Regions from separate parts of the Exiguobacterium sp. OS-77 genome, predicted to be linked through region 2. Evidence: riboswitches for the same ligand, from Rfam matches in the RefSeq annotation. Region 2 holds a riboswitch; each other region holds the start of a gene.
What was found. A riboswitch is a leader RNA that binds a small molecule or an ion and turns the genes downstream of it on or off. The one in region 2 is predicted to bind S-adenosylmethionine.

Region 1 (5,275 bases), 2.0 Mb from region 2:
AGCGGACACTCGGTCCTGAGCTGATTGCGGACTTACCGCATATCGACTGGTTCGTTGCCGGTTGTGGTTCAGGTGGTACGTTCGCCGGAACAGCGGACTTCTTAAAACAACGTCTCGGTACAAAAGCAGCAATCGTTGAACCGGAAGGCTCCGTCTTGAATGGTGGTCCAGCCGGTCCGCATAAGACAGAAGGTATCGGTACAGCGAAATGGCCAAGCCTCGTTCCGCGTGAACTCGTTGATGAGATTCATACGATTTCTGACCGCGATGCATTTGACGCGGTTCATACACTCGCTGCTCGCGAAGGATTACTCGTTGGTAGTTCAGCAGGTGCAGCGCTCGTTGCTGCGCTTGATATCGCAAAGCGTCACCCCGGCAGTACGATCGTCACCGTCTTCGCAGACAGTGCCGAACGCTACTTAAGCCAACAAATCTTTGAAAAGGTGGACGAAACTCATGCGTAAGAAGACAGCATTGATTCATGGAGGAACAGGTGTCGACCGGGCAACAGGAGCCGTCACACCTCCAATCTATCAAACAAGCACATACAAGCAGGATAAAATCGGTCAACTTAAGGACGGATACGAATACTCACGGACAGCGAACCCGACACGGACGAGCATCGAACGATTGATTGCAGATCTCGAGGGCGGCGCACGTGGTTTTGCCTTCGGTTCTGGGATGGCAGCGATTCATGCCGTCTTCCACTTGCTGGAGTCTGGCGACCATATCGTCATGACAGATGACGTCTACGGCGGTACGTTCCGCTTGATGCAACGCGTCTTACCGAAGTTCAACATCGAAGTGACATTCGTCGATACGACGGACCTTGCGGCAACGGAAGCAGCGATCCAAGACAACACGAAGATCGTCTACGTCGAAACACCGACGAACCCGTTGTTGAAAGTAACGGACATTGAAGCAATCGCAACGATCGCCAAACGTCACGATCTTAAACTTGTCGTCGACAACACGTTCGCGACACCTTATCATCAACAACCACTCGCACTTGGTGCAGACATCGTCTTGCACAGTGCGACGAAATACATCGGCGGACATTCGGACGTCGTCGCTGGACTTGTCGTCGTCAAAGATGATGCGCTCGGCGAAGAGCTGCACTTCATCCAAAACTCGACAGGCGGCGTGCTTGGACCGCAAGACAGCTTCTTGCTCGTCCGTGGTCTTCGTACACTCGGTATCCGAATGGATGCGATCGAAGAGACAGCACATGATCTCGTTGCGTTCCTACAAGCGCAAGACATCGTCTCGAACATCTTCTACCCAGGACTTGCATCGCATCCTGGTCACGACATCCAAGCGAAACAAGCGACTGGATTTGGTGGGATGATCAGCTTTGATGTCGGTTCAGCAGCGAACGCAGAAAAACTCGTCGAGGCGACACACTTCTTCACACTCGCTGAGAGTCTTGGTGCCGTCGAGAGTCTGATTTCGGTGCCTGCACGGATGACGCACGCGTCGATCCCAGCAGAACGTCGGGCAGAACTCGGCATCACGGACGGTCTCGTTCGGATTTCAGTTGGACTTGAGGATGCGGAAGATTTGAAAGAAGACTTAACACGTGCTTTCACGTTCCTCGAAAAAGTTTCTGAAAAAACTGTTTGACAACAAAAATAACCCCTGCTAATATTCAGAATATATTCTACAAACTTAATACCGAAACTCTTATCGAGAGTGGTGGAGGGACTGGCCCGATGAAACCCGGCAACCGCGGATCTAATCCGAAGTGGTGCTAATTCCAGCAGACAAAAGTCTGGGAGATGAGAGCAAATGGTTTTGTGTACTGAAAAGTGCGCGCGTTTGCTCTAAAACGCGCGCACTTTTTTTATTTTAGGAGGGACAGTTGTGATTCGTTTACAAGACGTAGGAAAGATTTATCGCTCAAAGCGCGGAGCGGTCGAAGCCGTCGCGAATGTCGACCTGACAATCGAGCGCGGTGAAATTTTTGGAATAATCGGTTATTCCGGAGCAGGGAAATCGACCCTGATCCGATTACTGAATATGCTCGAAGCACCAACGAGTGGTTCGATCCAAATCGATGGTGTTGAAATGACATCACTAAAACCTAAGGAATTACGAGGCGTCCGCAAGAATGTCTCGATGGTCTTCCAACACTTCAACTTACTATGGTCACGGACGGTTGAAGAGAACATCATGTTCCCACTCGAGCTCGGTGGCTTCCCGAAAGCACACCGCAAGGAACGGGTCGCGGAACTGATCCAACTCGTTGGTTTGGACGGACGCGAAAAAGCCTATCCGTCACAATTATCCGGTGGTCAAAAACAACGTGTCGGTATCGCTCGGGCACTGGCATCGAACCCGGACGTTCTCTTATGTGACGAGGCAACAAGTGCACTCGATCCGAAGACGACGGACTCAATCCTTGAGTTACTCGTCGACATCAATGAAAAACTGAAACTGACGATCGTCTTGATCACACACGAGATGCACGTCATTCAAAAAATCTGTCACCGGGTCGCCGTCATGGAAGCCGGTAAAATCGTCGAGCAAGGACCGGTCGCAGAAGTCTTCCGTCATCCGAAGCAAGCGATGACGAAGGAATTCGTCAAACAATTGACGTCGCCGTCGGAGAACGAGTTAACGTTCGCGAAACTACGCGAACGGTACCCAACCGGAAAAATCGTTCAGTTGACGTTCGTCGGATCGACAGCAGAAAGCCCGATCCTCGCGGAAGTCATGAAGGATTCGCCGGTCCTGTTCAATATCATCGGCGGAAACGTCGGTCAATCACAGGAAGGGGCACTCGGTACACTGTTCATTCAGTTGATCGGGGAAACAGAAGCAACACAAGCGGTCATCACGAAGCTTCAAGCCAGTGATGTTGAAGTGGAGGTGGATCACCGATGATTTCATTCTTTGACAATCTAGATTGGGACATGGTGTGGGAAGCGACAGGCAGTACCGTCTATATGACGGCAATCGCTGGTGTTTCGACATTCGTCCTCGGTTTGATCATTGGTTTACTATTGTATGCGACAAACGAAGAGTTATTGTTCAAGAATCGGGCGTTCTATTCAGTGTTGAGCTTGGTCGTCAACGTCTTCCGTTCGATTCCGTTCATCATCTTACTGATCTTATTGATTCCATTTACGACAGCAATCGTCGGTTCGTTCCTCGGACCAACGGCAGCATTACCAGCACTGATTTTCGGTGCTGCACCATTTTACGGTCGGATGGTTGAACTCGCGTTACGCGAAGTCGATAAAGGTGTCATCGAGGCAGCTGAATCGATGGGCGCGACGAAGTTCCAGATCATCTATAAAGTCTTAATCCCGGAAGCGTTGCCTGCCATCGTTTCTGGTATCACGGTCACACTCGTCTCACTTGTCGGTTATACGGCAATGGCCGGAGTAGTCGGCGGAGGTGGACTTGGGGACATGGCCTTCATCGAAGGATTCCAGCGTTCTCAAAACGATGTCATCGTCATTGCGACACTCTTAATCTTAGCGATCGTCTTCGTCATCCAAATCATTGGTGACTTGCTGATCCGCGCGATCGATAAACGTTAATTCGAAACTTAATCATATTGGAGGAATCATTCATGAAAACTTGGAAAAAATTCGTAGGTACTGCTGCTGTATCCGTCTTAGCTATTAGCCTTGCTGCATGTGGCGAAAAATCATCAGGATCAGGTAGCGACGACAAAACACTCGTCGTTGGTGCTTCGAACGTACCGCACGCTGAGATTCTTGAGCACGTCAAAAAAGAATACGAAGCAAAAGGTTACAAGCTTGAAATCAAGAAGTTCCAAGATTACGTACTTCCGAACAAAGCGCTCGCTTCAAAAGAAATCGATGCGAACTACTTCCAGCACGTACCGTATCTTGAGCAACAAGAGAAAGAAAACAAATCATATAAGTTCGCGAACGCAGGTGGCGTCCACGTTGAACCACTCGGTATTTACTCGAAGAAATACAAGTCACTCGATAAGTTACCAAACGGTGCAACGATCTTAACGAGCTCAAACGTCGCGGAACGCGGTCGTGTCTTGACGTTCCTTCAAAATGAAGGATTGATCAAGCTTAAAGACGGTAAAACGACAGATGCACAACTCGGTGATATCGCGGAGAACCCGAAGAAACTCAAGTTCAAGACGAACATCGAAGCATCACTTCTTCCGCAAGCTTACAAAAACAATGAAGGCGACGCCGTCCTCATCAACACGAACTATGCGATCGATAACGGTCTGAACCCATTGAAAGACGCGATCGCTTCAGAAGATGAGTCTTCACCATACGTCAACATCATCGTTACACGTGATGGCGATGAAAAAGACAAGCGTGTCACAGCACTTCTTGACGTTCTGCACGAAAAGAAAAACCAAGATTGGATCCTCGACAAGTACAAAGGTGCGGTCGTTCCAGTCAGCAAATAAGTTCACCGAAGCCGGCATCCTTCCTATATAATGGAAGGATGCTTTTCATTTGTCTGAAACAGGGGTTAGGGGGAATCATATGCAACGCATACGTCAACTGCATCCGTTGACACTCGGGGTCTTGTTCGGGACGTTTTTCTCACGTCTCGGAACGTTCATCACGATGCCGTTCTTCGCCATCTACATGACGACCGTCCTGAAATTTGATCCTGTCGATGTTGGCTGGGTACTCAGTATCTCGGCGATCGCCAGTCTCGTCATGAGTTTCATCGGCGGCACCTTGTCGGACCGGTATGGTCGCCGGGCGATGATGCTTGCCGGAACGATCGGATTCGCGATCGTCTTCATTGCGCTGGCACAAGTCGAGACATTCTGGGCATTCTTTACGCTCAGTGCTTTGAACGGGGTCTGTCGTTCGATTTTTGAACCATCCGCCCGTGCCTTGATCAGTGATACGACGGACGAAGCGAACCGATTGTTCGTCTTCAATATCCGTTACGCGATGATCAACATCGCAGCAGCGATCGGACCGGGAATTGCTTTACTGCTGAGTGCGGGGAACACGTCCGCGACGTTTTACATCACAGCGTTCGTCTATATCGTGTACGGGGGGATGATCGGTATCTTATTCAAACGCCATCCGATCACCGAGACGCATGGTGGGAAAAAGGTATCGTTCGGAGCAACGGTTCGTCTGTTGCGGACGGATATCGCTTTTACGCTGGCACTCGCTGGCATCATCTTCGGGGTTTTCGGCTACAGTCAGTTCAACTCGACATTGCCACAGTTCTTGACGGAAACGTCACTGCTTGAAGGCGGGAAGACACTCTATGCGATTTTGATCACGATCAATGCGATCAC
Region 2 (5,275 bases):
GAAGAAAAGCAAACCTAAGGCGCCAATCAATCGGACCGATGAGGTAAGTCCGTTTTCTTTCTTCTGCGTTAAACCACTCCAGAGCGCCCCTCCGAGCATTCCCATTTGATAAGCCCCTTGCATATAACTTAAATCCATCGCATCTCCTTGGAGCACATCATGAACGAGTAAGGGGATTCCGAGTAAGAGTGGTCCAAAGAAAAAGAAATTGACACAGATGACAAGAAAAAGTGTCTGCTTGAGTTGCTGAAGGTGAAAGACGTAATGTAGCCCTTCTTTTAGTTCAAAGAGAGCTGAATGCTGAAGCGATCGCTTGATCTTAGATTCACGAATACCATACGTGAAGAGAAGCGTCAGACAGAGTGTGCCGAAAATCACGAGAAAGACGTGCGAGTAAGAAGAATGGCTGAGGATGACTCCACCAAGAATCGGACCTGAAAAGAGGGCGATTTGATTAGATGTTTGAATCAGTGAATTGGCTTTAGTGAGCTGTTCTTTCGGAACGAGTGTAGGCAGTAAGGAAGCATTCGCTGGCGAAAAGAATGCATCCACACTACCGAATAGCAAGGCGAATCCTAAAATCGTCAACAATGTAAGCTGATCGGCATGAAGTAATACGAGAAGACAGAGAATGAAACTGATTCGTAAAGCGCTCGAGATGCGCATGATCGTCGAACGTTTATAGCGATCGGATAAGACGCCACCGAACAACATGAGAAAAATACGGGGTAACAAGGTGGCCATGAGGACGAATCCGAGATATGACGCCTGGTTTAGCGTATGGATGACATACCATTGTTCAACAAATAAATAGGTTGATAGGGAGAGGGCAGAGCACATACTGGACCCCCATAAAAATAAAAAAGATCGATTTTTAAACAGCGATTGTTGCGTATCCATTTCAACAGGCAGCATATGGCACCTCCGGTTTAGACGTCGTCATTCTCAAATAGTGGTTCATCAATTGCAAAGGCAGTCGTCATGATATAGAAGTGTTTTTTATCTTCTTCGTCTAGTGAAGGGGACCGTGTGAACTCGTCCAATAGAGCACGATATTTGGTAGCAAATTGCCGAAAATTGGCTTCAGACATCGTCAGTTCCTTTTGAAGCGATAAGCTCATCCAGTCTTCAACGTTTGAAGACACAGGAGAAAAAGCAGTAGTTGGAGCGGTGAGGACGCGTGTCTTTGCTCGGTCCAATACCTCAAGATACGACTGCCGGGTCGCTTCATTCGTCTCGACGAAGTTCAGTAGATGATCGGCAGGAATGTAGCCTCGAGCAATCGCTTGATAGTATTTCAATAGATTGCCGCCCTGTTCTTCCGTCCGGACGAGGCGAATCAAGTCATGCTTTTCAAGTTCTCGTACATGATAGAGGATCTTTGCGCGGGATAACGTCAGCAAGTGGGCTAACTGATGTACCGTATGTGGTTTTTCGACGAGAAACATGAGGATTTTTGTTCGTAACGGATCACTGATCACTTTTAACTGTTCATAGCTCTCTAATATGTGAATCGCTTTTTGTTCCATGCAATCATCTCCTTTTTAACCGGTTAATTTTTATTAACCGTAAAACAAAAGACTTCATTTGTAAACGATTACAAATTTGTGTGAGGGTGTTGGTAAAGAAGACATCATTTGTTTACATACAAAAAGACTGACTCCAGTGACATCTCGGTCATCCTCCACTTTCTACTGGAAAGTAGGGGAAGAACGAGATGTTTGAAATCAGTCTAAGCTACTGTATGTGGTTCGAGGTGATTAGACCGTCGTCGTATCTTTCCATTCCTGCTCGATGAAAGCATCGCGACCAGAGGCAGCACGATCTTTTTTATAGTGTTCTGGATTTTTCTTATGGAAGTCTTGATGGTACTCTTCCGCCGGATAAAATTCAGAAGCGGCATCGATCCGCGTCACGATGGGTTGTTTGAAACGATTGCTTGCAGCAAGGGCGTCACGGGAAGCGATTGCTGCTTCATGCTGCGCATCCGTATGATAGAAAATCGCTGGTGCGTACTGCGTGCCACGATCTTGGAATTGACCTTCTGCATCCGTCGGATCCGTTTGTGGCCAGTAGAGTTCGAGCAGACGCTCGTACGGGAATAGGCTCGGATCAAACGTGATTTGGACGACTTCGAGATGTCCCGTCGTTCCTGTTTTGACTTGCTCATACGTCGGATTGTCGACGTGACCGCCCATGTAACCTGATACGATTCCCTCGATTCCTGGTAATTCTTCAAATGGTGTCACCATGCACCAAAAACATCCACCTGCAAATGTTGCTTTTTCCATCCGTCTCTTCCTCTCCGTGGGAAATTCCCATTGTATGTCTGACAGCGAGAAAAACGAAAACGACTCCTTCGCTTGGTTGCAAAAGGAGTCGCCGCTTTTTATCAACCAAAGCTTTCGCTTTGCTGGTCGTAGCACCTTGCTATACGCAGGTTGCTGGGACGTCATCGATCCAGATCTCTCGGTCCACTCTTGATAAGGGTATATGAAGTTGATGTCATTCGTTATCATTGTTGTGATGATACCATTCACATAGAAATAAAGTCAATCCTTAGGTTTCAAGGCACGTAAAACCGTCGCTCCGAGTGTTTTCGCACCAACCAATAACGCTTGTTCGTTGATCTCGTACTGCGGATGATGCTGTGGATGATTGATGCGACCGTCCGTATATCCGGAGCCGGTAAAGAAGTAACTTCCCGGGACGTGTGTTAGATAATGTGCGAAGTCGTCCGCCGCCATCATCGGTGTGAGTGACCGGACAGATGCTTCCGGTAAGAAAGAAGCAGCTTCCTGAACGAGTTTTGTCTCGTCCGGATGATTCCAAAGCGCCGGGTAACCCGTCGTGAAGTCAATCGAATAAGTAGCACCGATGCCGGCACACGTCGTTTTGGCGACAAGGTCGACTTCTTGTCGGAGCTGATGCCGCAGGGTTTCATTGAACGTCCGGATCTCCCCGACGATGCGTGCTTCACCCGTGACGATGTTCGGCGCCGTTCCTGCGTGGAAGGATCCGATTGCGAGAACTGCTGGCTCAAATGGGTCGACCCGTCGACTGACAAGGTGTTGTAAGTTACAGACGAGTTGTGCCCCAGCGACGAGCGCATCTTTTGTTTTGTGCGGTGCCTGGGCATGCCCACCTTGACCATGAACGATGATTTCGAATTCGTCGATCGCACATAATGTATGTCCTTCCCGAAACCCAATCGTACCAACCGGTAAATCATTTTCGAGATGTGTCGCGAAAATCGCATCGACGCCTTCGAGAACGCCGGCTTCGATCATTTGGATGGCTCCGCCAGGAAAGACCTCTTCTCCATGCTGATGAATGATTCGAATCGTTCCTTGCAATTGATCCCGTAACGGATAGAGCGTAGCAGCAAGAGCCATCACCATCGCCGTATGCCCATCGTGTCCGCAAGCATGCATGACACCGGGATGGATTGACCGGAAAGCAAGTGTTGTCTCTTCTTGAAGTGGTAAAGCATCAAAATCTGCACGGACCGCAATCGTTGGGCCAGGGTGTTTGCCTTCGATCGTCGCGACGACACCACGACCTCCGACGGCTGTTTCGTGAGGGATGCCCCGTTCCGCGTAAAAGTTTGCAATTCGTTCTGGTGTGCGGACTTCCTGAAAAGAGAGTTCCGGATGTCGATGGAAATCACGCCGTAACGCGATCATCGTCGGTTCGAATTGTTCGAGTGCTTCAAAAAGTTGAGTTTGCATCTTCAAGCTCCTTTGACGTGTGTTTTTTCGTGAAAATGGGTACAGATACAGGTAATCACGAAAGGGGATAATGAAACATGGGAGAAATCGTCGTCAACGCTGTACTTACAATCAAAGCAGGACTCGCGGATCAAGTCTTTCCGATTTTAGAAACGGTCTATCATGCCGCACAAAAAGAGGAAGGATGCTTACGCTATTCCTTGCACCAATCGATCGAAGACGAGCATCAATTCATGCTGTATGAAGTGTATCAGGACGAAGAGGCACTTGAAGCGCATATCGCATCCGATCACTATAAAGCATACCGTGAACAGATCGAGTTATACTTGATGGATCGACAAGTAACGAAATACGTCGAGATGACATTCTGACGTGTTGCGATAAGAAGAGACGAAGCCGTCGAATTCGACGGCTTCGTCTTTTTTTGTCTTACATCGATTTAAATCCGAGGAAATGCTCTTGCCAACGCGGTTCATAAATCGAATTGATTTGGAGCTGTGAACCGCCCGCATGGATGAAGTGTTCGCTATCGAGCATGATTCCGATATGCGATGGACCATCCGTGTAGGTGTTCTGGAAGAAGACGATATCCGAGCGTTTACCACTCGAGATACTCGTCCGGCGATTCGTAAAGAAAGCACCGTACCAGTAGCCGCGAACGTTCGTCCGACCACCGTATTTTCCAGCCTTATTTGTCGCGTAGTGAATCAAACCGGAACAATCGAAGCCACCGTTCACGGCATTTTGCGATCCCCATGTGTAAGGTGTACCGATATGTTGGACGGCTGCTTGAATCAGCTTTTCACCGCGCGTGTTATTCTTTTTAATGACCCGTTTATCGGACGTAATCGTCACAGCTGAGACCGGAAGATAGACGGGTGTCCAGCCTGACTGGATGACATAGAAGTTTCCGACCCGGTGACGCGGATAAACACGTTTGCCTTGCTCAACGAGTCCGCTGCCTTTTGGACTGGTTGGACTCGAAAAGAAGGATGTCGTCTGTTTGACGGTATAGATTTTCGTTCGATTGATTGCTTTTTGTGTCAGTTTCATATCGGGTTTGCTCGTGCTGATATAAGGGTTGAGGACGTAACCCGTTTGACCGCTGACTAAGCGAACTTGCCAAAAATCATCATCAATTGATTTCAGACCAATCAATTTTGTCCCTTTTTTCAAATAGGCAGCTGGCCGACTGTAAGCGACGTCAGCAGAGAAGAGTGGCGTTTGGTCCAGATGGACATAAAACGTTGTCCCTTTTTTCGCTTTTGCTTTTGGTTTATTTAGTCCGATCCGACTCGAATCGACGAAACCAAAGATATTGTTATATTTGACACGTGTAAAATAACCGCTTTTTCCATAGATGGTGATCGATTTTCCTTTTTTCAACGTACCGATTTTTTTACCCGACAGTTTTGCCTGTGACCGAATGACGACGTCGTCCTCTGTCACGTAACGTTGACCGGTAACGTCATACAGATCCGGCTTTTTCGTGACGAGATCACTCGTCTTGACGTAACCATAGACCGTCCCTTTTTTTAATCGAG
Region 3 (5,275 bases), 2.6 Mb from region 2:
TTCGATGCACGCTGGCTATTGATGGTCCTCGTCGTTCTCGTCTTCTATAAGTCATGGGTTCATTTTACGATCGAGCAAACGATCTACCGGATGCCGCTCGTCCTGTCCTTTTTATTGATCGCCTTTTTCATTTGGATCGCGGAGAATATCGTAACGTTCTTTAAAGGCTGGGTCTATCCGCATCAAGAAGGCGGATGGGCAGTCGTTGATCTTGGAAAATTGTCTTCTTGGTTCCTGCTTGTGATCATCACGGTTTTGATCGTCATCGTCGCAAAATACAAGCGTCAGGATCCGGCTGTGGAAATTCAACAACGTACCTAAGCAAAAAAATAACCAGGCTGTTTTTTTGAACTACTTCCGCGTTTTTTCGTTGCTATAGTGAAAAAAACGCAAAGGAAGTGGTCATGGATGATGCAACAGGTGATGGAACGAGCAACTGAATTGGTACAGATGAAATTAGCGGCCGTGGAGCGGTATGAAGATTGGCAACTCTGGCTCGACGAAGTAAACGGAATCGATGAATGGGTCAAGATGTCAGCGTATTATGCACCGCGCGACGTTCAAGAAACATTGGTCATAGATGAAGCAATAGAGCTAGAGCAGACCATCGTCATGCCACCGCAAGTACAGGTCGAGCCAGTACGCAAGCAACGTTATGCCTATACGTTTCAGCGGGGGTTAAAAGGCGGTACTTTACTAGAATGGTCGGGCAGTCATATTTCTGAACGAGACGTCCGCGATTGGAATCTCGAGCACGGCATGGAAGTCCGGGTCCGTGTCGATCGTTCTATTATGTTGTACCGGTAGAAGACATGCGCTATTTCCGACTAGAAGCAGGGCAACTTGTCGATCTCGTCATGTGGCGGGGACGGAAGGATACATTAACGATTGCTTGGAAGCATCCGTTCACGTATGAAGAGCCGATCGTCAACGCATCATCCAACCGTCCGTCAGCGATAGAACAACAGGTAGTGAAGACGCCTGTGACAACAAAAAAGTCAAATCGGTATGCACGAAAAATGAAACGGCAACCGGTGCCGAAAGCTAAAAAAGCGCAGCGTCGCGTCCGTATGCCAAAAGAGCAAACGATTGAACCGATCGTAACAACAGCCGTACCGGGACAATTGATGGATTTCGTTGATAAGACACCGTTAGATTTCACGCGCTTCACAGGCATGCGTCTTGTTATCGTTGGAAACGAACAACAGACCGCTGTCTATCGTGAGTTCTTTGCGCCGACGGGGATCGAATTAATTCATCTAGCAGGGGACGCACAGTCCGCGAAAAAGATTGCTTGTCTCGCCAAAAAGTCGGACGCGATTGTCGTCGTGACGAGCCGTGTCTCTCATGCAGCGAGTGCACATGTCATCGCTCAGGCGAAAAAGCATGGTATTCCATTCGCGATGGAACGGCTCGACGGTCGACGCTCGTTATACACGGCGTGTGAGCGGCAACTTGAGCGCGCTTGGTTGAAACAGAAACAAGAGGGGAAATTATTGAAAAAGCAGTGAAACATTAGAAGTTATTAGCCGTAGAGTAAGGTGAGAACTTATTTTTCAAGGAGGACCTTACTCATGTCATCTCAATTAAAAAAAGCAGCGAAGGATTCGCTCAGCGGTCGTTGGGGATTCGCAGTCCTAACAGTTATTCTGTTTAGTATCATTCAAGGTGTGCCTGGATTATTTGGATCAGATATAGATGAACCAGCTAATACGATGGATCTCGTCGTATCGTTGGTATCGATTTTATTGATCCCGGTCGGAGTCGGTTGGACTTGGATTGCGATGTCGATTGCTCGCGGAGAAGAAACGAAAGTGACGGATTTATTTGAACCATATGGTATGTTTTTCAAAGTGATTGGTCTAGCCATCGTACAACTCTTTTTTATCTTCTTATGGTTACTGCTATTAGTCGTACCGGGAATCATTAAATCATTTTCTTACATGCTAACGTTCTATATTTTGCGAGATGAACCATCGATTGGTATCTTAGAGGCCATTACACGCTCCCGAAAAATGATGGACGGGCATAAAATGGAAGCATTCCTTCTGCTACTGTCGTTTATTGGTTGGGCTCTTTTAGGGATCGTTACCCTCGGCCTAGCATTCTTGTGGATTACACCATATTTCAGTGTTACCTTTGCAAAATTTTATGATCGTGTTCGTGGTGAACAAACGCCAGAGCCAACATCAGATTTCGTCGCACCATATTAATACCGGATCCCGACACTACGTCGGGATTTTTTTATGTGCGAAATAATTCCGATGGGAAAAGACGGTTTAATAGTTGCTTTAGTTCAGTGAATTTTGTACGATGAATGCAACACATCTTATCTAGAGAAGTCGAGGGACTGGCCCGAAGACACTTCAGCAACCCCGCCGTGGCGGAAGGTGCTACTTCCAGGAAGGGATACCTTCCGAAGATAAGAGCGGACAGGACAAGATACCGTCGCTCTTTTCGAACTTCGAAAAGAGCGTTTTTTTATGATAAGGGGGACGATGGAGTGGAGTATGGTTTTTGGTTACCGATTTTTGGGGGATGGTTACGTAATGTCGAGGATGAACAGATGCCACCGACCTTCGATTATGCGAAACAAGTCGCACAAACAGCAGAACGGATCGGCTTCTCGACGACGTTGATCGCGGAACTGAACTTGAACGATATTAAAGGCATCAAGGAACCGAGTCTTGAGGCATGGACGACGGCAGCAGCGATTGCTGCAACGACGGAACGCCTTGAGATCATGACAGCGGTTCGTCCCGGGTTCCATAATCCAGCGACGACAGCGAAGATGGCGGCAAACATCGATCAGTTGAGTGGTGGACGCTTTACGCTCAACGTCGTTTCAGCGTGGTGGGCAGAGGAAGCGAAACAATACAACGGTATCTTCACAGCGCACGATGAACGCTATGCTCGGACGGAAGAGTTCGTCACGGTCATGAAAGGACTATGGGCAGATGCGTCACCGTATAGCTTCTCCGGTCATCACTACACGATCGAGCAGGCGGAACTCCATCCGAAGCCAGTCCAGCGTCCAGGCATCAAGCTCTACGCTGGTGGAGAGAGTGAAGCTGGAAAACGAACGATCGTCGAACACTGTGATGCTTATGTCATGCATGGGGGTACTGTTGAAGAAGTAGCCCATAAAATCAATGATATGAAAGTACGCCGGGAAACGACGGGACAAACGCCGCTCGAGAGCTTCGGTCTTGCGGCCTACATCATTTGTCGGGATACGGAAGAAGAAGCACTTCTTGAATGGCAACGCATCACGGACGTTAAGGAAGACAGCGCCGGTTATGCCGGTTATCAGGATTTCATCAGTAAATCGCAACTGGAGCAACAGGTCGAACGAAACGATTATTCCGTCTCGAACCGTGGTCTACGTCCGAATTTAATCGGAACACCAGAACAAATCGCTGAACGGATTCTAGCATTCGAAGCTGTTGGTGTCACGTTACTCTTATTACAATTCTCACCACAACTCGAAGAAATGGAACGCTTTGCTCGTGACGTAATGCCACTGGTCGAAGCGAAACGAAAGGTAGGTCAACAATCATGACAAAAATTCATATTCTCCACGAAAATCAAGAATGGACGGACCATCTCATCAAACGTCTCGAAGAACTCGAGTTACCGTATGAAGAGTGGCACTTGAATGAAGGGATCGTTCCGCTGGACGAACTGCCGCCAGAAGGCGTCTTTTACAGCCGCATGAGTGCCTCTTCGCATACGCGGGGGCATCGTTACGCGCCGGAGTTGACGGAAGGGGTCCTCGCTTGGTTAGAAGAGCATGACCGGACTGTCTTTAATGGAACGCGTGCGCTTCGTTTAGAAGTCAGCAAAGTCAATCAATACACGGCGTTGCGTAAGGCTGGGATTCGTGTACCGAAGACGACGGCTGCCGTCGGACGCGATCAAATCGTACAAGCAGCAAAAGAAATTGGCGTTTCGTCATTCATCACGAAACATAACCGGGCTGGGAAAGGTCTCGGCGTCCAGCTGTTCCACTCGATTGAAGCACTTGAAGCTTATCTCGACGGTCCGACATTCGACGAACCAGTCGATGGCATCACGTTGATTCAAGAGTATATTCAAGCACCAGAACCGTACATCACACGTTGTGAGTTCGTAGGTGGAAAGTTCGTCTACGCGGTTCGAGTCGATACATCAGAAGGTTTTGAGCTTTGCCCAGCGGATGCATGTGTAATCGACGACTTGTTCTGCCCAGTTGGTGAAGAAGCACCGCAAACACCGATGAAGTTCCAAATCGTTGAAGGCTTCGATGACCCAATCATTGAAAAATATGAAGCATTCCTCCAAGCGAACCAAATCGCGGTCGCCGGTATCGAGTTCATTAAGGATACGTCAGGTACGATCTATACGTATGACGTCAATACAAATACGAACTATAATTCGGATGCTGAGGCAGCTGCAGGACGCTACGGTATGCTCGAACTAGCGAAGTTCCTCGGTGCAGCCCTTGAAACAAGCACAGTAAAATAAGAATCTGCTCTCGCCCTGTCGCCGGACGTTACAAGACCGGATGACAGGGTATTTCTATAGAAAAAGGGGGCAGGTGTATGATTACGTGGAGAGAAGAACGACAGCTCGATATTCCGATTGAAGAAGCATGGCACTTGTTTGATCACACGCGACTGCAGCGTTTGATTCCAAATGTCGTCCAGCACGAGGTGATTGAACGAAAACCGGGTGTCGTCGGTTCGACCTATCGCCAAACGTATATGCAGGGCAATCGACTCGAAACCTATATCGTGACCGATTTAGCCTATACGAACGAGCCGGACTTCAAGCAAAATACGATTGGATTCACATTGGCTAAAATATTCAAGATCGAGATGACCTTTACGCTCAAACCGATCGACCATGATCGCTGTCTGTTGATCTATACGGGAAAAAATGAGGGGGCGAACTTTGTTGGAAAAAGTCTCTTGTCACTCGGTGGCGAGCGGGAGAACGAGAAAATCGTTCATGGACTGCTGCAACGTGTGGAAGAAGAGGCAGCAAAACAAAAGAAGAACAACGCATAAAAAAACGGATTCCCGCGCTTGGGAATCCGTTTTTAGTATCTTATCGATGCGTATACGATTTATGACCGCTCGGTAAACCAGAGAGGTAACCGACACCACCTGTTTTTTGAATCCCGATGCCGTCTTTCATCGCTTGTTCGAGCGCTTTTGGATCGACGGCCGTGATTTGTTTCCCTGTCAATGCTTCACCTGGGTGCTGGTAGTTGCTCAAGAGATAGCTATAC
Region 4 (5,275 bases), 2.2 Mb from region 2:
TGAAAGCGAACAGTCGATGACGTTTGGTGCGTTTCATGAAAATGAACTCGTCGGTGTCGTCACTATCGTCTGCTCCGAGCCGTTCAAGATGCGACATCGAGCGAATGTATTTGCGATGTACGTCACGCCACGCGCCCGAAAACAACAGGTCGGACGACACCTTGTAGAAGAGGCATTACGTACATTAAAGCAGCATCCTGTAATTGAGCAAGTCCATCTCTCGGTCGTCCGGACGAACGAAGCTGCTAAAGCGTTGTATCGGTCGCTTGGTTTTGAATCATACGCGATTGAACCACGGGCGCTGAAAATCGATGATACCTATCATGATGAAGAACTGATGTGGTATCGGTTCTAACACCAAACGACCGGAATTCAAAGAGATGATCTCTCCTTGAATTCCGGTCGTTTTTTACATCAGTTTGCCCATTCAGGCTTGCTGAAGCCTTTGAATGATTTTTCGATAACTTCATTGAAGGCGTCCGATTCGACGGCTGCTTTTAAGTCTTTTGCGACTTGTTTGTCAGCATCTTTCGTTTGGACAGCGACGAGGTTCCGGTATTGTTCGTCCATCGTCTCAAGTGCTAACGCATCAAGTAAGTCGAATTTCGCAGCAAGTGCGAAGTTCCCTGGAACGGCTGAGATATCGACACTTTCGACAGCGCGTGGCAGTTGAGCCGCTTCGAGTGGTTTGATGACGAGTTTCTTCGGATTCTTGACGATATCTTTTTCTGAAACGGTCAGAGGATCAGCATCCGGCTTGAGTTCAATCCACCCTTGTTCCGCAAGCAAGTTCAGTGCCCGTGCTTGGTTCGTCGGATCATTCGGCGTCGCGACTTCAGCACCTGTCTTGACGTCGTCAAGTGTCTTCGCTGTTTTACTGTATAGTCCCATCGGTGCTGTCGGAACCGTGATCAGTCCTTTTAAGTCGAGATTCTTTTCTTTAGAAAACGTTTTTAGATAGATCGAGTGTTGGAACAAGTTGGCGTCGATATTGCCGCTACCGAGGGCGATGTTCGGTTGAATGTAATCGCTGAACTCGACGATTTCGACTTTATAGCCTTTCTTTTCGAGTTGTGGCTGAATCGCTTGTTTGACCATGTCGCTATACGGACCGCTCGTCGCCCCGATCTTGATCGTCTTGTTTTTTTCATCAGCGCTGCTGTCTCCACATCCTGCGAGGACTCCTGCACCGAGTAAGGCTGTTGCTAAAAAGGCATATCGTTTTTTCATGATTCCACTCTCCCTTTGTATGTGTGATTAGCGTTTATCTGTTTTTCGCGCCAGTTGATTGCCAAGTGCTTGAATACTTTGAACGATGACGATGAGCACGACGATCGTCACGATCATGATGAGATTATCGTAGCGATAGTAACCGAAACGGATCGCGAGGTCACCGACACCACCGCCGCCGACGATACCAGCCATCGCTGAGAAGCCAATCAAGCTGATCGTCGTTAATGTGATGCCCTGAATGATGCCAGGGAGTGCTTCCGGTAAGAGGACACTGACGATGATCCGCAATGGTTTCGCCCCACAGGCTTCCGCTGCTTCGATTAGACCAGGCGGAATTTCACGGAGTGATGTTTCGACGAGTCGCGCGAGAAATGGAATCGCTGCGACACTGAGACTGACAGATGCTGCCGTCGGACCGATCGTATTGTCGAGTAAGAACTTCGTCAACGGAATGAGGGCGACCAACAAGATAATGAACGGTAGCGACCGGACGATGTTGACGACGAAGTCAAGAACACGGCGGACGGCAAGGTTTTGAAAAAATAATCCGCGGTCGGTGACAAACAAGAGAATTCCGAGCGGAATCCCGACGACCAATGCGAAAGCAAGTGAAATTCCGACCATCCATGCTGTCTCGCCGAGTGCCTTCAAGAGCTCAGGTAACATCGTTTGAATACGATCAAGCCACATCCTGAATCACCTCGAGTGCATGAAGTTCCGTCGCGAGCCAGTCGAGGGCAAGAGCGATTTGATCGGATGATCCCGTCAAGCTGACAATGAGGACACCGAAGGCGACGTCTTGAATGTAGTCGACCTTGCCGTGCAAGATGCTGACTGAGATATCGTAACGGCGGATCGCTTCTGATAACGTACTCTCACCGGTCTTTTCGCCCGTGAACTGCAAGCGGATGATCTTGCCTGGGGTTGCCTGTAAGATGCGTTCCGGCAATTCGATTTGTAGTGCCGTATCGACATAATGTTGCGTCACCGGATGCTTAGCTTGACTGAACAAGTCATAGGTTGAGGCGACTTCAACGACTTCACCTTGTGACATGACCGCGACACGATGGCAAATCTGTTTGACGACATCAATCTCATGCGTGATGAGGACGATCGTCAACCCGAGTCGTTCATTCAAATCCTTCAGCAGTTCAAGGATCTGTAGTGTCGTAACGGGGTCAAGAGCGGATGTCGCTTCATCACATAACAAGACGGTCGGATTGTTTGCGAGTGCCCGGGCAATCCCGACGCGCTGTTTCTGCCCACCGCTTAATTGACTCGGGAAGTTCGTCTCAAATCCTTCAAGTCCGACGAGCGAGACGAGTTCGCGAATCCGCTCCGGGAAATCTGCTCGTTTGACGCCAGCGGCCTTGAGCGCAAAAGCGATGTTATCTGCGACGTTGCGCGACTGAATCAATTGGAAATGTTGAAAGATCATTCCTGTCCGCAAGCGAAGTTGACGCAAATCTGCTTTTGACATCCCGCCGAGCGAGACACCGTCGACCTTGACGGTTCCTTGTGTCGGATGCTCGAGCCCGTTGATTAGGCGAAGCAACGTACTTTTACCGGCACCGGACTCACCGATGATTCCGAAGATTTCTCCTTTTTGGATCGTCAAATCGACATCCCGTAAGGCAAAAATCGGGGTCCGATCTCGGACGAACCGTTTTGTAATGTGTTTGAATTCAATCATCCGCTCATCTCCTCATACAAAAAAAGTCGCTTTTTCCTAGTAGCGGAGCAACCAGAAAAAAGCGACGAAAGTGTAAGATTTCGTAACTTATCTCTCAGAATGAAAATCATTCTGTAGGATGTGGCACCGTTCCTTACAGGTGGTTGCCGGACGTCGTTGGGCCTAATCCCTCGGTCGCTCTCGATAAGTAGTTATGCTGTTGGGACTTACTTTAACGGAAATGATTCCCATCTGTCAAATGTTTTTTCAGAATTATTCCGCAACAGGTGTCCGGAATAGGTTGAGCGTTCCGATTCGATCGACGGCTTCTTCTAGACGTTCGACGTCAGCAATCAAGCTGATCCGGACGTAGCCTTCACCGTGTTCGCCGAAGAAGGATCCAGGGGTCACAGCGACGTGCGCTTCGTCAAGGAGATGATCGGTGAAGCTCTGGGACGTGTAACCTTCCGGAACAGGAAGCCAGACGAAGAAGGAACCGCCCGGGCGTGGTCCACTCCAGCCGATTGCATCAAGTTTTGCGAACAACGCATCGCGTCGTGTTTCATACAAGCGACTTAACTCACGGACGCACGTCTGGTCACTCGTGAGGGCGACGGTCGCCGCATGCTGAATCGGTGTGAAGGCACTGACGTAGAGATGTTCTTGGTACGTTTCGATGCTTGAGATGACGGACGGATTTCCGATGGCAAAGGCAATCCGGAAGCCGGACATGTTGAAGCGTTTTGAGAGTGAGAATAGCTCGATTCCGACGTCTTTCGCCCCTTCCGTCTGCAAGAAACTTCGCGTCGGACCATCGAAACTGATACCGCCGTATGCTAAGTCATGAACGACACAGATATCATGGGCATCGGCGAAAGCGACTGTCTGTTCGAAGGCTTCTGCCGTCGCGGTCGCACCCGTCGGATTACTCGGGTAGTTGAGGAACAACATCCGGGCACGCTCAACGTCCGTCGTATCAAGTAAGTCATAATCCGGCAAGAAATCATTTTTCTCGAGCAACGGAAGCGTAATCGGGTAAGCGCCAGCAAGTGCTGCACCAGACAGGTAATCCGGGTATCCTGGATCCGGGACGATGACACCTTCTCCAGGGTTGACGATCGTCTGCGGTAAGGCGACGATTCCGGCTTTACTGCCGAGGAGAATCGCGACTTCCGTTGCCGGATCGATCGTGACACCGAATTCAGTCGCGTAAAAGTTTGAGACAGCTTGTTTTAGAAAATCATGTCCACGAAATGGTGGATATTGAAGGTTCGTTGGCTCGTCGATAGCTTGTTTTAAGGCATCGAGAATATGTACAGGCGTCGTTTGGTCGGGTGTTCCTTGACCAAGTGTGATGACATCATGTCCGGCAGCTTTTACAGCACCGATTCGGTTCGCAAGTTCAGCGAAGACGGGAGCAGGAAGCCGATCAATGGCGATGGATGGAGCGAAATGTTTCATGGATGAATGCCTCCTTCGTGGTATTGTCGTCAAGGATAACGAATATTCAGTCAAAAGAAAAGAACTTTTTCGAAATTTAAAAAAATTGTCGGATAAACAGGTACAGATAAGTGGAGCGGGAATAAAGAGTAGGGAGAGGAGTGGGAAGATGAAGCGAGCTAACTGGAAAGAGGCAGTCGTCTATCAAGTCTACTGGCGTAGCTTTAAAGATTCGAACGGGGATGGGATCGGTGATTTAAGAGGTGTCATCGAGAAGCTTGATTACATCGCTTCACTTGGTGTCGATGTCGTGTGGTTGAATCCGTGTTATCGTTCCCCGGACGTCGATAACGGCTATGATATTGCCGATTATTACGAGATCATGGAAAAAGCGGGAACGATGGGGGATCTACAGGAGTTGATCACGGCCGCTCATGCCCGTGGATTGAAGGTCATTCTCGATTTAGTCGTGAACCATACGAGTGACCAGCATGACTGGTTCCGTCAGTCATGTGAGCGGATCAACGATAAGGATGACTGGTACATCTGGCAGGATGGCACGAAAGAGACGCCTCCGAACAACTGGCGCTCGTACTTTGCGCCAAGTCCGTGGACGTGGAGTGAAGAGCGCGGGCAGTATTATTTTCATTCCTTCGCCAAAGAACAACCGGACTTGAACTGGGAGCACCCAGCTGTGAGGCAAGCAATCTACGATATGATGAACTGGTGGATTGCTCAAGGGATCGACGGCTTCCGGATGGATGTCATCAACTTGATCAAAAAACGGTCGTTCGAGGATGTCGCCAATCCGTTTGATCTCTCGTACCTTGGGAATCAGCCAGGTGTGCATGACTTCTTGCAGGAGATGCATGCGAATGTTCTCGCTGGTAAAGACTTGTTTACAGTCGGTGAGATTCCGTTCGTCGGTCC

Region 1: it holds a riboswitch for S-adenosylmethionine, as region 2 does, so the genes downstream of both, EXG77_RS03665 (methionine ABC transporter ATP-binding protein) here and msrA (peptide-methionine (S)-S-oxide reductase MsrA) in region 2, are expected to answer to the same signal.
Region 3: it holds a riboswitch for S-adenosylmethionine, as region 2 does, so the genes downstream of both, EXG77_RS00555 (LLM class flavin-dependent oxidoreductase) here and msrA (peptide-methionine (S)-S-oxide reductase MsrA) in region 2, are expected to answer to the same signal.
Region 4: it holds a riboswitch for S-adenosylmethionine, as region 2 does, so the genes downstream of both, EXG77_RS02680 (methionine ABC transporter ATP-binding protein) here and msrA (peptide-methionine (S)-S-oxide reductase MsrA) in region 2, are expected to answer to the same signal.

Annotation. Positions count from the first base shown of each region.
Region 1 covers NZ_DF239008.1:755,579-760,853, forward strand. Annotated here, with positions in the region: gene EXG77_RS03655 (PLP-dependent cysteine synthase family protein) at 1-464, shown strand, start outside; gene EXG77_RS03660 (bifunctional cystathionine gamma-lyase/homocysteine desulfhydrase) at 457-1,623, shown strand; SAM riboswitch class I at 1,681-1,785, shown strand; gene EXG77_RS03665 (methionine ABC transporter ATP-binding protein) at 1,864-2,886, shown strand; gene EXG77_RS03670 (methionine ABC transporter permease) at 2,883-3,548, shown strand; gene EXG77_RS03675 (MetQ/NlpA family ABC transporter substrate-binding protein) at 3,581-4,414, shown strand; gene EXG77_RS03680 (MFS transporter) at 4,494-5,275, shown strand, end outside.
Region 2 covers NZ_DF239008.1:2,746,815-2,752,089, reverse strand. Annotated here, with positions in the region: gene EXG77_RS14050 (MFS transporter) at 1-900, opposite strand, end outside; gene EXG77_RS14045 (winged helix-turn-helix domain-containing protein) at 930-1,529, opposite strand; gene msrA (peptide-methionine (S)-S-oxide reductase MsrA) at 1,761-2,291, opposite strand; SAM riboswitch class I at 2,387-2,490, opposite strand; gene EXG77_RS14035 (M20 family metallopeptidase) at 2,553-3,731, opposite strand; gene EXG77_RS14030 (putative quinol monooxygenase) at 3,809-4,102, shown strand; gene EXG77_RS14025 (SH3 domain-containing protein) at 4,161-5,275, opposite strand, start outside.
Region 3 covers NZ_DF239008.1:113,794-119,068, forward strand. Annotated here, with positions in the region: gene EXG77_RS00540 (DUF817 domain-containing protein) at 1-321, shown strand, start outside; gene EXG77_RS16495 (hypothetical protein) at 409-807, shown strand; gene EXG77_RS16500 (DUF2325 domain-containing protein) at 813-1,511, shown strand; gene EXG77_RS00550 (DUF975 family protein) at 1,575-2,213, shown strand; SAM riboswitch class I at 2,327-2,429, shown strand; gene EXG77_RS00555 (LLM class flavin-dependent oxidoreductase) at 2,504-3,562, shown strand; gene EXG77_RS00560 (RimK family alpha-L-glutamate ligase) at 3,559-4,506, shown strand; gene EXG77_RS00565 (hypothetical protein) at 4,584-5,051, shown strand; gene EXG77_RS00570 (PhoX family phosphatase) at 5,092-5,275, opposite strand, start outside.
Region 4 covers NZ_DF239008.1:559,807-565,081, forward strand. Annotated here, with positions in the region: gene EXG77_RS02665 (GNAT family N-acetyltransferase) at 1-355, shown strand, start outside; gene EXG77_RS02670 (MetQ/NlpA family ABC transporter substrate-binding protein) at 415-1,230, opposite strand; gene EXG77_RS02675 (methionine ABC transporter permease) at 1,258-1,923, opposite strand; gene EXG77_RS02680 (methionine ABC transporter ATP-binding protein) at 1,913-2,926, opposite strand; SAM riboswitch class I at 3,011-3,116, opposite strand; gene EXG77_RS02685 (aminotransferase class I/II-fold pyridoxal phosphate-dependent enzyme) at 3,179-4,366, opposite strand; gene EXG77_RS02690 (alpha-glucosidase) at 4,515-5,275, shown strand, end outside.